One region of the Vibrio sp. QJM3NY_21 genome, then DNA from elsewhere that is predicted to be linked to it. Evidence: predicted binding sites of a transcription regulator. Region 1 holds the regulator's gene; each other region holds the start of a gene.

Region 1 (2,186 bases):
TGGTGGCTATCAAGCTTATTCGCTAAAGAGCTCACTCAAGAAGAACTCGATCACTACCACTCTGTTGAAATTCGTTCTTTCCTAACTGGTTTAGGCGAAAATGAAACACTAAAGCCGGCGATCGATAGCCTAGTGGATGCGCTAAACCGCCTACAAACGCGTGAGGATGCTCAACTAGAATTGTCTGCTGACTTCTGTGACTTATTCTTAAAAACAGATAAGCATGGCGCACTTCCTTACGCTTCTATGTATATCGGTGAGACTGGCCTTTTGAATGATAAGCCAGCAAAAGATATGGAAGAGATCATGGCCAAGCACAACTTAGTGGTGAACCAAGACCTAAAAGAACCAGCTGACCACATCGCTATCGCACTCGACTTCCTTGGCAACTTGATCATCCGTTCTAATGAAACGGAACTTGAAGAAGAGCTAGAAAAATCGTTCATTGTTCAACAGCAATTTATCGAGCAACAACTTCTTACTTGGGTACCAAAGTTCAACGTTAAATGTCATGACGTTGACGAATTCGGTTTCTACGCTTCAGTCTCATCTCTGCTACTTGCATTCTGCAAATTGGACACCCAATACCTTGCTGGTGAATAAGCTTATTGGATGACTCGTTAAATAAATTCAGAAGAATGTGACAATTCACCCGGATTTCCGGGTGAATTTTATTGCGAGTAATTTCTAGTCAGTCTAAAATTGTGACCGCAAACGATAAAATATGAAACATTCACGAAATGCTATGCTTATTATAGTTTTGAGCATTTCGGTGTTAAGACAAGCCGCTCAATAGCGGTTTTTTGTTTTTTAGCACTTTAGTACCCAAAGAGCCCTACAAATTTAAGCTCTTAGTTAGGTAGCTTAACGGCTACTTCATTCCGTACTTTGGGAAAGTAGCTTCTAATAGGATAAAACCATGGCCACTATAAAAGATGTCGCTCGCTTAGCAGGCGTATCAACAACAACCGTTTCTCACGTAATCAACAAAACTCGCTTTGTTGCAGAAGCGACGCAAGAAAAAGTAAATAAAGCCGTAGACGAACTGAACTATGCACCAAGTGCCGTTGCTCGTAGTTTGAAGTGCAATACAACCCGCACTATCGGCATGCTAGTTACTCAATCAACTAACCTATTCTTCTCTGAAGTTATCGATGGTGTTGAAAGCTACTGCTACCGTCAAGGTTACACTTTGATTCTGTGTAATACGGGCGGTATCTATGAGAAGCAACGTGACTACATTCGAATGCTTGCAGAGAAACGTGTAGATGGCATCTTAGTTATGTGTTCTGACCTAACTGAAGAGCTAAGAGGCATGTTAGACCGTCACGCTGACATTCCTAAAGTGATTATGGATTGGGGCCCTGAGAGTTCTCAAGCAGATAAGATCATCGACAACTCTGAGGAAGGTGGTTACCTAGCGACCAAATACCTCATTGAGCACGGTCACTCCAAGATTGCTTGTTTAAGTGGCCACTTAGACAAAGCGGCATGTGTTGAACGCATCGCGGGTTACAAACGCGCACTCAACGAAGCTAAGATTGCTACCGATGATAACATGATCATTGAAGGTAACTTCGAGTGTGATACTGCGGTTCTTGCTGCAGAGAAAATCATTAAGATGGTAGATCGCCCAACGGCCGTATTCTGTTTTAACGACACGATGGCACTCGGCCTAATGAGCAGATTGCAAGAGAAAGGAATTCGTATCCCTGAAGATATTTCAGTGATCGGCTATGACAACATCGAGTTGGCTGAATACTTCTCTCCGCCGTTAACAACGGTTCACCAACCCAAACGTCGTGTTGGTAAGAACGCTTTCGAAATTTTGTTAGAACGCATTAAAGATAAAGACCATGAAAAGCGTGTGTTCGAAATGCACCCTGAAATTGTTGAGCGAAGCACAGTTAAAACGTTAAATTAATTGATAAATTCAGTTTAATATAATTAAGCGCACCTTTAGGTGCGCTTTTTTTATCAACAACATGAATGAACCTGGTATCATACTGGAAAGATCATTAATTGAAGCAATATCACATTTTGAAATAACAAGTGTGAGCCTCATTCAACAAAAACTTTATTCTATTCAATCAGTCACGCACAGGGCAAATCACTTGAAAGAGTGAGACGCAAAGCTTCCGGCCTAAACCACTCGTTGGTATGGTAGCGGGGTTACCGATGGCAAA
Region 2 (2,186 bases), 920 kb from region 1:
TTTTCATACTATCTCTACCTCATGAACCTTACTATTATGAGGCAAGGTGTTTATAAAGCAAACCATTTACTATGGTGCAGGTGAAATGCACAGATTATTGATGACCAATAAAACAAAAGGCTGATACTTGGTATCAGCCTTCGAATGTTCTGCTTGAGCGAGTTTAGGTCTATAGGATGTGACCGATTACTTCTGGGTCTTTACGCTCTAGGTAATGGATAGATTTGATGCGGCGAATCGTACGGCAGCGACCACGGATAAGCAGTGTTTCTGTGGTTGCGATATTACCTGTACGTGTGATGCCCTCTAGAAGGTCACCCTTAGTAATGCCGGTTGCTGAGAATACAACGTTGTCGCTACGAGCCATGTCTTCCATCTTCAACACGATACCGGCCGTTACGCCCATTTCAGCACAACGCTCTAGTTCAAGCTCACCGTGCTTGCGGTTCTCTTCTGTATCACCTTTTACTTCATGGCGAGGAAGCAGGCGTGCGTGCATGTCGCCGTCGAGTGCGCGAATAACCGCAGCCGAAACCACGCCTTCAGGTGCGCCGCCGATGCAGTACATTACGTCGACTTCGCTGTCTGGCATGCACGTGAGGATAGAAGCAGCAACATCACCGTCTGGCACTGCGAATACACGAACGCCCATCGCCTGCATGTCGGCAATCACTTGATCATGGCGTGGCTTAGCCAGTGTCGTTACTACCAGTGTATCGAGTGTTTTACCTAGTGCTTTCGCAATGTTTTCTAGGTTTTCTGTCAGCGGCAGTTCTAGGTCAATCACGCCTTTTGCGCCAGGACCAACAACCAATTTTTCCATGTACATGTCAGGTGCTTTTAGGAAGCTACCTTTTTCGCCTGCAGCCAAGACAGCCAATGCATTTGATTGACCCATTGCTGTCATGCGTGTCCCTTCAATTGGGTCAACGGCGATATCTACTGCATCACCGCCAATACCGACGTTTTCACCGATGTATAGCATAGGTGCATCATCGATCTCACCTTCGCCGATAACGATCTCGCCGCTAATTTCGGTTTTGTTCAGTAGGCTACGCATTACTTCTACAGCAGCGCCATCTGCAGCGTTTTTATCGCCGCGGCCAAGCCACTTGTAACCAGCTAGTGCTGCACCTTCAGTGACACGAGAGAATGACATTGCTAAATCGCGTTTCATGCGGACTCCAAAATTTTCAAAAGGGGAATAGAAATTTCGCGGCGAATTTTACCATATCCCAAAGGAAACGTTTGCCTTTTTGTTTTTTGGGGATTGCTCTTGATCAATTTGCGGGTGAAAACAGGTAATATTCATCAAAATAATCAGTCTGTTGTCGCGGTAGTAATAATTCACGTCAATATTCGGTAAAAAGCGCTGTTTTTTTCATCGAATGGCGCAAAATATCGAATATATTGAGTGTTTATCCTTGCTCTGCTGAGTAGAATGGGGAAATAAGTGGAGTAGACCTTCACCATCAAACGGATAACTTAAAGGTAGGCCAGAATGTCTTTTGAAGTACTAGAGCAGCTAGAAGCAAAAATTCAAACAGCAGTAGATACAATTGCACTTCTTCAAATGGAAGTGGAAGAGCTTAAAGAAGAGAAACAAGCACTAGCAACAGAAGCTGGTGAGCTTAAAGAAAGCCGTCACGAGCTAGAGCAAAAAACTCAGCAAATGCAGGAAGAGCATTCAGCGTGGCAAGATCGCATCCGTAACCTTCTTGGTAAAATGGATGACGTAGAGTAATTGACTCTTCAGATTTAAAAAAACGCCCGCTACTGAGTAGCGGGCGTTTTTGTTTGTATTCTTATGCTTCGTGTTCTTATGGTTTGTTTTATTATTTGAAGCTGAGTGAGAGTTACTCGACCTCTTCTTCTTCAACATCCAGATCAAGTTCTACATCTAAAGGCTCTGCCGAAAGAATAATGCCGGTGTTGTCGGCGTAGAGGTAATCTTCCGGTAAGAAGGTTACGCTGCCAAAGTTGACCGGTACGTCCAATTCGCCGACACCTTCTTGGCTCGCACCAACAGGGATAGAAGCCAAAGCCTGAATACCAATGTTCATGTCTTCTAGCTCATCGACTTCACGAACGCAGCCGTAAACCACAATACCTTCCCACTCATTGTCTTCGGCAAGTAGGGCAATCTCAGCATCGATCAGCGCTTTGCGTAGTGAGCCGCCACCATC
Region 3 (2,186 bases), 210 kb from region 1:
GCTTAGAGCTTAGAGCTTAGAGCTTAGAGCATGCAGCTTAGAAACTAGCTTAAAGAATATTAAAACCGCACATGTAAAAAGGGCCTCAATAATGATGAGGCCCTTTTAGTATCTGGAACTTGTGTTTACGAGCTTACTCGCTTTCTAGAATGCAATCAGTCAACTAGACCATAGTCAGCACGCAGTACATCGATAATTTCTTGCTTAGGATTTTCGCTCAGTACGATCTCTGCACCTGTGATTTTCGCTGCGATATCAAGATAAGTACGAGACAGAGACATCAGTGAATCAAGAGGCAACTCATTGTCACGAGCTAATGCTTCACGTTCTGGCATGCGTTCTTTGTTCAAAAGGATGTCTGCATCAGGAAAGTAGTTAAGCAAGAACTGACGGAACCCCTCTTTCGAGTTTTCAACGATGTTGCCTTTGTTGTATTCCTGAGTATCCCAAATGCGAGATGAATCTGGAGTACCCACTTCGTCCATGTAGATCAGCTTTTCTTTACCTTGAGCATCGTTGACGTAACCAAATTCAAACTTTGTATCCACAAAGGTTTGGTCGACTTTCGCGAGTGCTTGGCTGATAACGTTGAAGCCTTCTTTTAGCAGCTTCTCGTAGTGTGCGATATCGCTTGCTTGAGTAAAGTTGAACGCTGCGAAGTTATCTTCGATGTTGTTACGCGAGATGTTCACATCGTCAGCTTCTGGAACACCAGGGATACCTTTCAAAATCCCTTTTGTTGAAGGCGTGATCAGTAGCTCAGGGAGCTTCTTGTCTTTCTCAAGGCCTTCAGGCATCTCGATACCGCAGAATTCACGCTCGCCGTTTGCGTATGCACGCCACATTGAGCCGGTGATGTATTGACGACAAATCGCTTCGATCATGACTGGGCGAGCTTTTTGTACAATCCATACAAACGGGTGAGGGATATCAAGAATATGACTGTCAGCAAGTCCGTTGTCTTTAAACAATTTGAACCAGTGGTTAGAGATAGCATTCAAAGCTGCTCCTTTTCCTGGAACACCTTTAAGATTACCTTCACCACGCCAGATACAATCAAATGCAGAGATACGGTCACTGATCACCATGATTGCTAAAGGCGCATCTGGTGCTACATCGTAGCCTTTCTCTTTAATTAGTCGTTGACTATCTTCTTCAGTTAACCAATAGACTGAGCGAACTTTGCCACTGTGGACAGGTTTGTCAGTACGGATTGGTAGGTCATCATTTACGGCAAGAACTTGATCAGCAAGGCTCATTTAGACATTCCTATCTTTTATCAAACGTCATACAGAGAAGTGCGGTGTGCACATGATTAGACGGGCATTATACTCAATCTACTATTTCCTTCCAGATAAAAAGCAAACGATTGCTAAATCTATTGTTTAAATAAAAACCCCCGCCTAACAATTCGCCAAAAAATAGGCGAATCGTAGGGCAGGGGAAGGCAGTATATTTGGACTGTGTTTTGGAGCTATGCGGTTAAGTTAACTTAAGTTTGTTAGCTAAACGATTAAGTTATGTTTGTGGGCCATGTTTTTGAGCCAACATGTTATTAAGCAAGGTAGCTTAGTGAATGCGCTCTGAATTCGCATCCATAAAGAACACTTCACACTGAAAGCGCATTCCTAGTGTTCTTAGGTATTGCTGACTGAATTGATCAATCGATGCACTTGCCACAATCGCACTCGCATTCTTAGAGCGAATGGCTTTCTCGACGGTTTCTACCTCAGTCATCTGATGAGAGGCTTTCATATGAATAACTCGGTCGCAGCAAACATTATGTTGCTTTAGCTGCTTAGCGGATGGTCTCGGTGTTTGAGCGGTAAACAGTAGCCACTGATGTTGGTTGGACAGCAACGCCATTCTTGCAAATAACGCTTTCTCGTTTGAATTTTTGCTTTTACGAGAAACTGATGTAAATGCGCAGTGAACTAGCGGGCTAGAGTGTTGGGCTTTAACGTGTGCTTGAATCATTTTGCTGTCCTTATATACATGCTGTATGTGTATACAGTAGTTTTAGTTACTTATAAGATCAAGCGTTTTTTGCGGGATTATTGGACGATTCTGTTTGAAGTTATAGGTGTGATGTTGTTAAGTGATTGAAATTATTTAATAAATTAAATTCGAATGAATTTTCTGTTTTGTCTCATAAGTTGAAAAAATGTGAGCTTTATACAGGTGTA
Region 4 (2,186 bases), 410 kb from region 1:
AACCATTGCTTTTGCGTTAGCAACTACGCGAGCTTGGTATTCTTTGAACTCTGGCTCTAGAGCTTCTTTGAACGCTACTGCTTTACCAGCGATAACGTGCATTAGAGGGCCACCTTGGCCGCCTGGGAATACTGCTGAGTTCAGCTTCTTGTATAGATCTTCACCTTCGTTAGAAAGGATAAGACCACCACGAGGACCAGCAAGCGTTTTGTGCGTTGTTGTTGTTACAACGTGAGCGTGTGGAACTGGGTTCGGGTAAACGCCTGCAGCGATTAGACCGGCAACGTGAGCCATATCTACGAAGAAGTAAGCACCTACTTTGTCAGCAATTTCACGCATTCGCGCCCAATCACAAACTTGAGAGTAAGCTGAGAAACCACCGATGATCATCTTAGGTTTGTGCTCGATAGCGAGAGCTTCCATCTCTTCGTAATCGATTTGACCTGCTTCATCGATACCGTAAGGGATGATGTTGTAAAGCTTACCAGAGAAGTTTACTGGAGAACCGTGAGTTAGGTGACCACCGTGCGCTAGGCTCATACCTAGAACAGTATCGCCAGCATTCAGTAGTGCCATGTATACAGCGTTGTTTGCTTGAGAACCTGAGTGAGGTTGTACGTTCGCGTATTGAGCGCCAAACAGTTCACATGCACGTTCGATTGCTAGAGTTTCAACTTTATCTACGAACTCACAACCACCGTAGTAACGCTTACCAGGGTAGCCTTCAGCGTATTTGTTTGTAAGTTGAGAACCTTGAGCTTCCATTACACGTGGGCTTGTGTAGTTTTCTGAAGCGATAAGTTCGATGTGCTCTTCCTGACGAAGAGTTTCTTCTTGGATAGCTGCGAATAGGTCCGCATCGTAATCAGCAATGTTCATGTCACGCTTAAGCATCTGTATCTCCTGACTCAGATTGTACTGAAAGTTTCAAAAAAACCACACAACGACCGAAAGCAAACGTTTCCGTCACCGTTTTGATGTGACGCATTCTACATAATTTGATCTAGGTCATAAAGAGCTAATTGCAATTTTATCATGCAGTTTTTTCATAATCACATATAAGATTCATCATGGTTATTAAGCTTATCCAACCAAAGATGACGCTTACTGTCAATTTTACGCTTTACACCCTGTAAAACGCAGATTACATAGGTTTACCTTAATTTTACCCCTCAAGCTACCGAAAGCTAAGGTTTTTCTCTACTATGCACGCCTTTATTGGTTAGGTAATTATTAAAACGATGGAAAAACACTCACGTAAAGAAGATTGGGTAGCTATTCTCACTGGCACGTTTTTAGTGGCGTTAGGCGTCTTCTTTTTACAGTCAGCGAACCTGCTTACCGGTGGTACTACTGGCTTGGCTCTGCTTTTGAGTCAATTCTTACCTGTAACCTTCGGTATTTTGTACTTTGTGGCCAACTGTCCATTCTATTTATTAGCGTGGAAACGATTTGGCCGTAGCTTTGCCATTAGCAGTGCAATTGCTGGTGCGTTAGTTTCTGTGTTTGCCGATCATTTATACCTAGTTATCTCACTAGAAGTTCATAACGAGATCTACTGTGCTGTTGCCGGTGGCTTATTAATGGGCTTAGGTATGTTAATCCTATTCCGTCATCGCTCCAGCTTGGGTGGCTTCAACGTATTATGTTTGTTCATCCAAGACCGCTACGGCATCTCTGTAGGTAAAACTCAGATGGGCATTGATGCCTGTATTCTGTTTGCTTCTTGCTTCTTCGTATCGCCTTGGGTAATTGCCGTTTCGGTATTGGGCACCGCAGTATTGAACATCGTATTGGCAATGAACCACAAGCCTACTCGTTATTCGGTCAACTACGCGTCTTAATTCCAGTTATCCAATCAATGAATTACTAGCTGTTTTTCATAACAAAAACAGCTAGTATTTAGCTTTTATAAGCTACCCTCTCTTTTCTTATGCAAGATTACCTCTCTAACGCCAAAGACACTCAAACCTCGATCTCTATTGAAGGTTTAGAATTCAACCCAGTCACACGTGTCTTGAGTAGCAACGAGCAGGTCATCGATTTAGAACCTCGTTCTATTGAATTACTCGAACTGTTTCTTACTAGCGTGGGTGAGCCTATCGCAGCTGAGCAGATCATCGAATCAGTTTGGCAAAGTAACTTCATTTCAAAGAATGTTCTCACTAATAGAATCAGTACATTGC

The links. The regulator PurR, encoded in region 1, represses purine synthesis genes. The targets are predictions, from matches to a motif close to TNANGNAAACGTTTNCNTNA.
Region 2: glpX (class II fructose-bisphosphatase) is a predicted target of PurR. The motif match lies at 1,237-1,256, and genes of this name have one in related genera.
Region 3: AC3CID_RS09390 (phosphoribosylaminoimidazolesuccinocarboxamide synthase) is a predicted target of PurR. The motif match lies at 1,358-1,377, and genes of this name have one in related genera.
Region 4: glyA (serine hydroxymethyltransferase) is a predicted target of PurR. The motif match lies at 950-969, and genes of this name have one in related genera.

The regions. Positions count from the first base shown of each region.
Region 1 covers NZ_CM173513.1:2,327,908-2,330,093, forward strand. The annotation lists gene torD (molecular chaperone TorD) at 1-603, shown strand, start outside; gene purR (HTH-type transcriptional repressor PurR) at 920-1,924, shown strand; cyclic di-GMP riboswitch class I at 2,095-2,180, shown strand.
Region 2 covers NZ_CM173513.1:3,250,517-3,252,702, reverse strand. The annotation lists gene AC3CID_RS14565 (helix-turn-helix transcriptional regulator) at 1-7, opposite strand, end outside; gene glpX (class II fructose-bisphosphatase) at 170-1,177, opposite strand; gene zapB (cell division protein ZapB) at 1,502-1,744, shown strand; gene rraA (ribonuclease E activity regulator RraA) at 1,857-2,186, opposite strand, start outside.
Region 3 covers NZ_CM173513.1:2,121,410-2,123,595, reverse strand. The annotation lists gene AC3CID_RS09390 (phosphoribosylaminoimidazolesuccinocarboxamide synthase) at 156-1,259, opposite strand; gene AC3CID_RS09385 (SulA-like leucine-rich domain-containing protein) at 1,570-1,977, opposite strand.
Region 4 covers NZ_CM173513.1:2,732,963-2,735,148, forward strand. The annotation lists gene glyA (serine hydroxymethyltransferase) at 1-894, opposite strand, end outside; gene AC3CID_RS12070 (YitT family protein) at 1,242-1,844, shown strand; gene AC3CID_RS12075 (winged helix-turn-helix domain-containing protein) at 1,934-2,186, shown strand, end outside.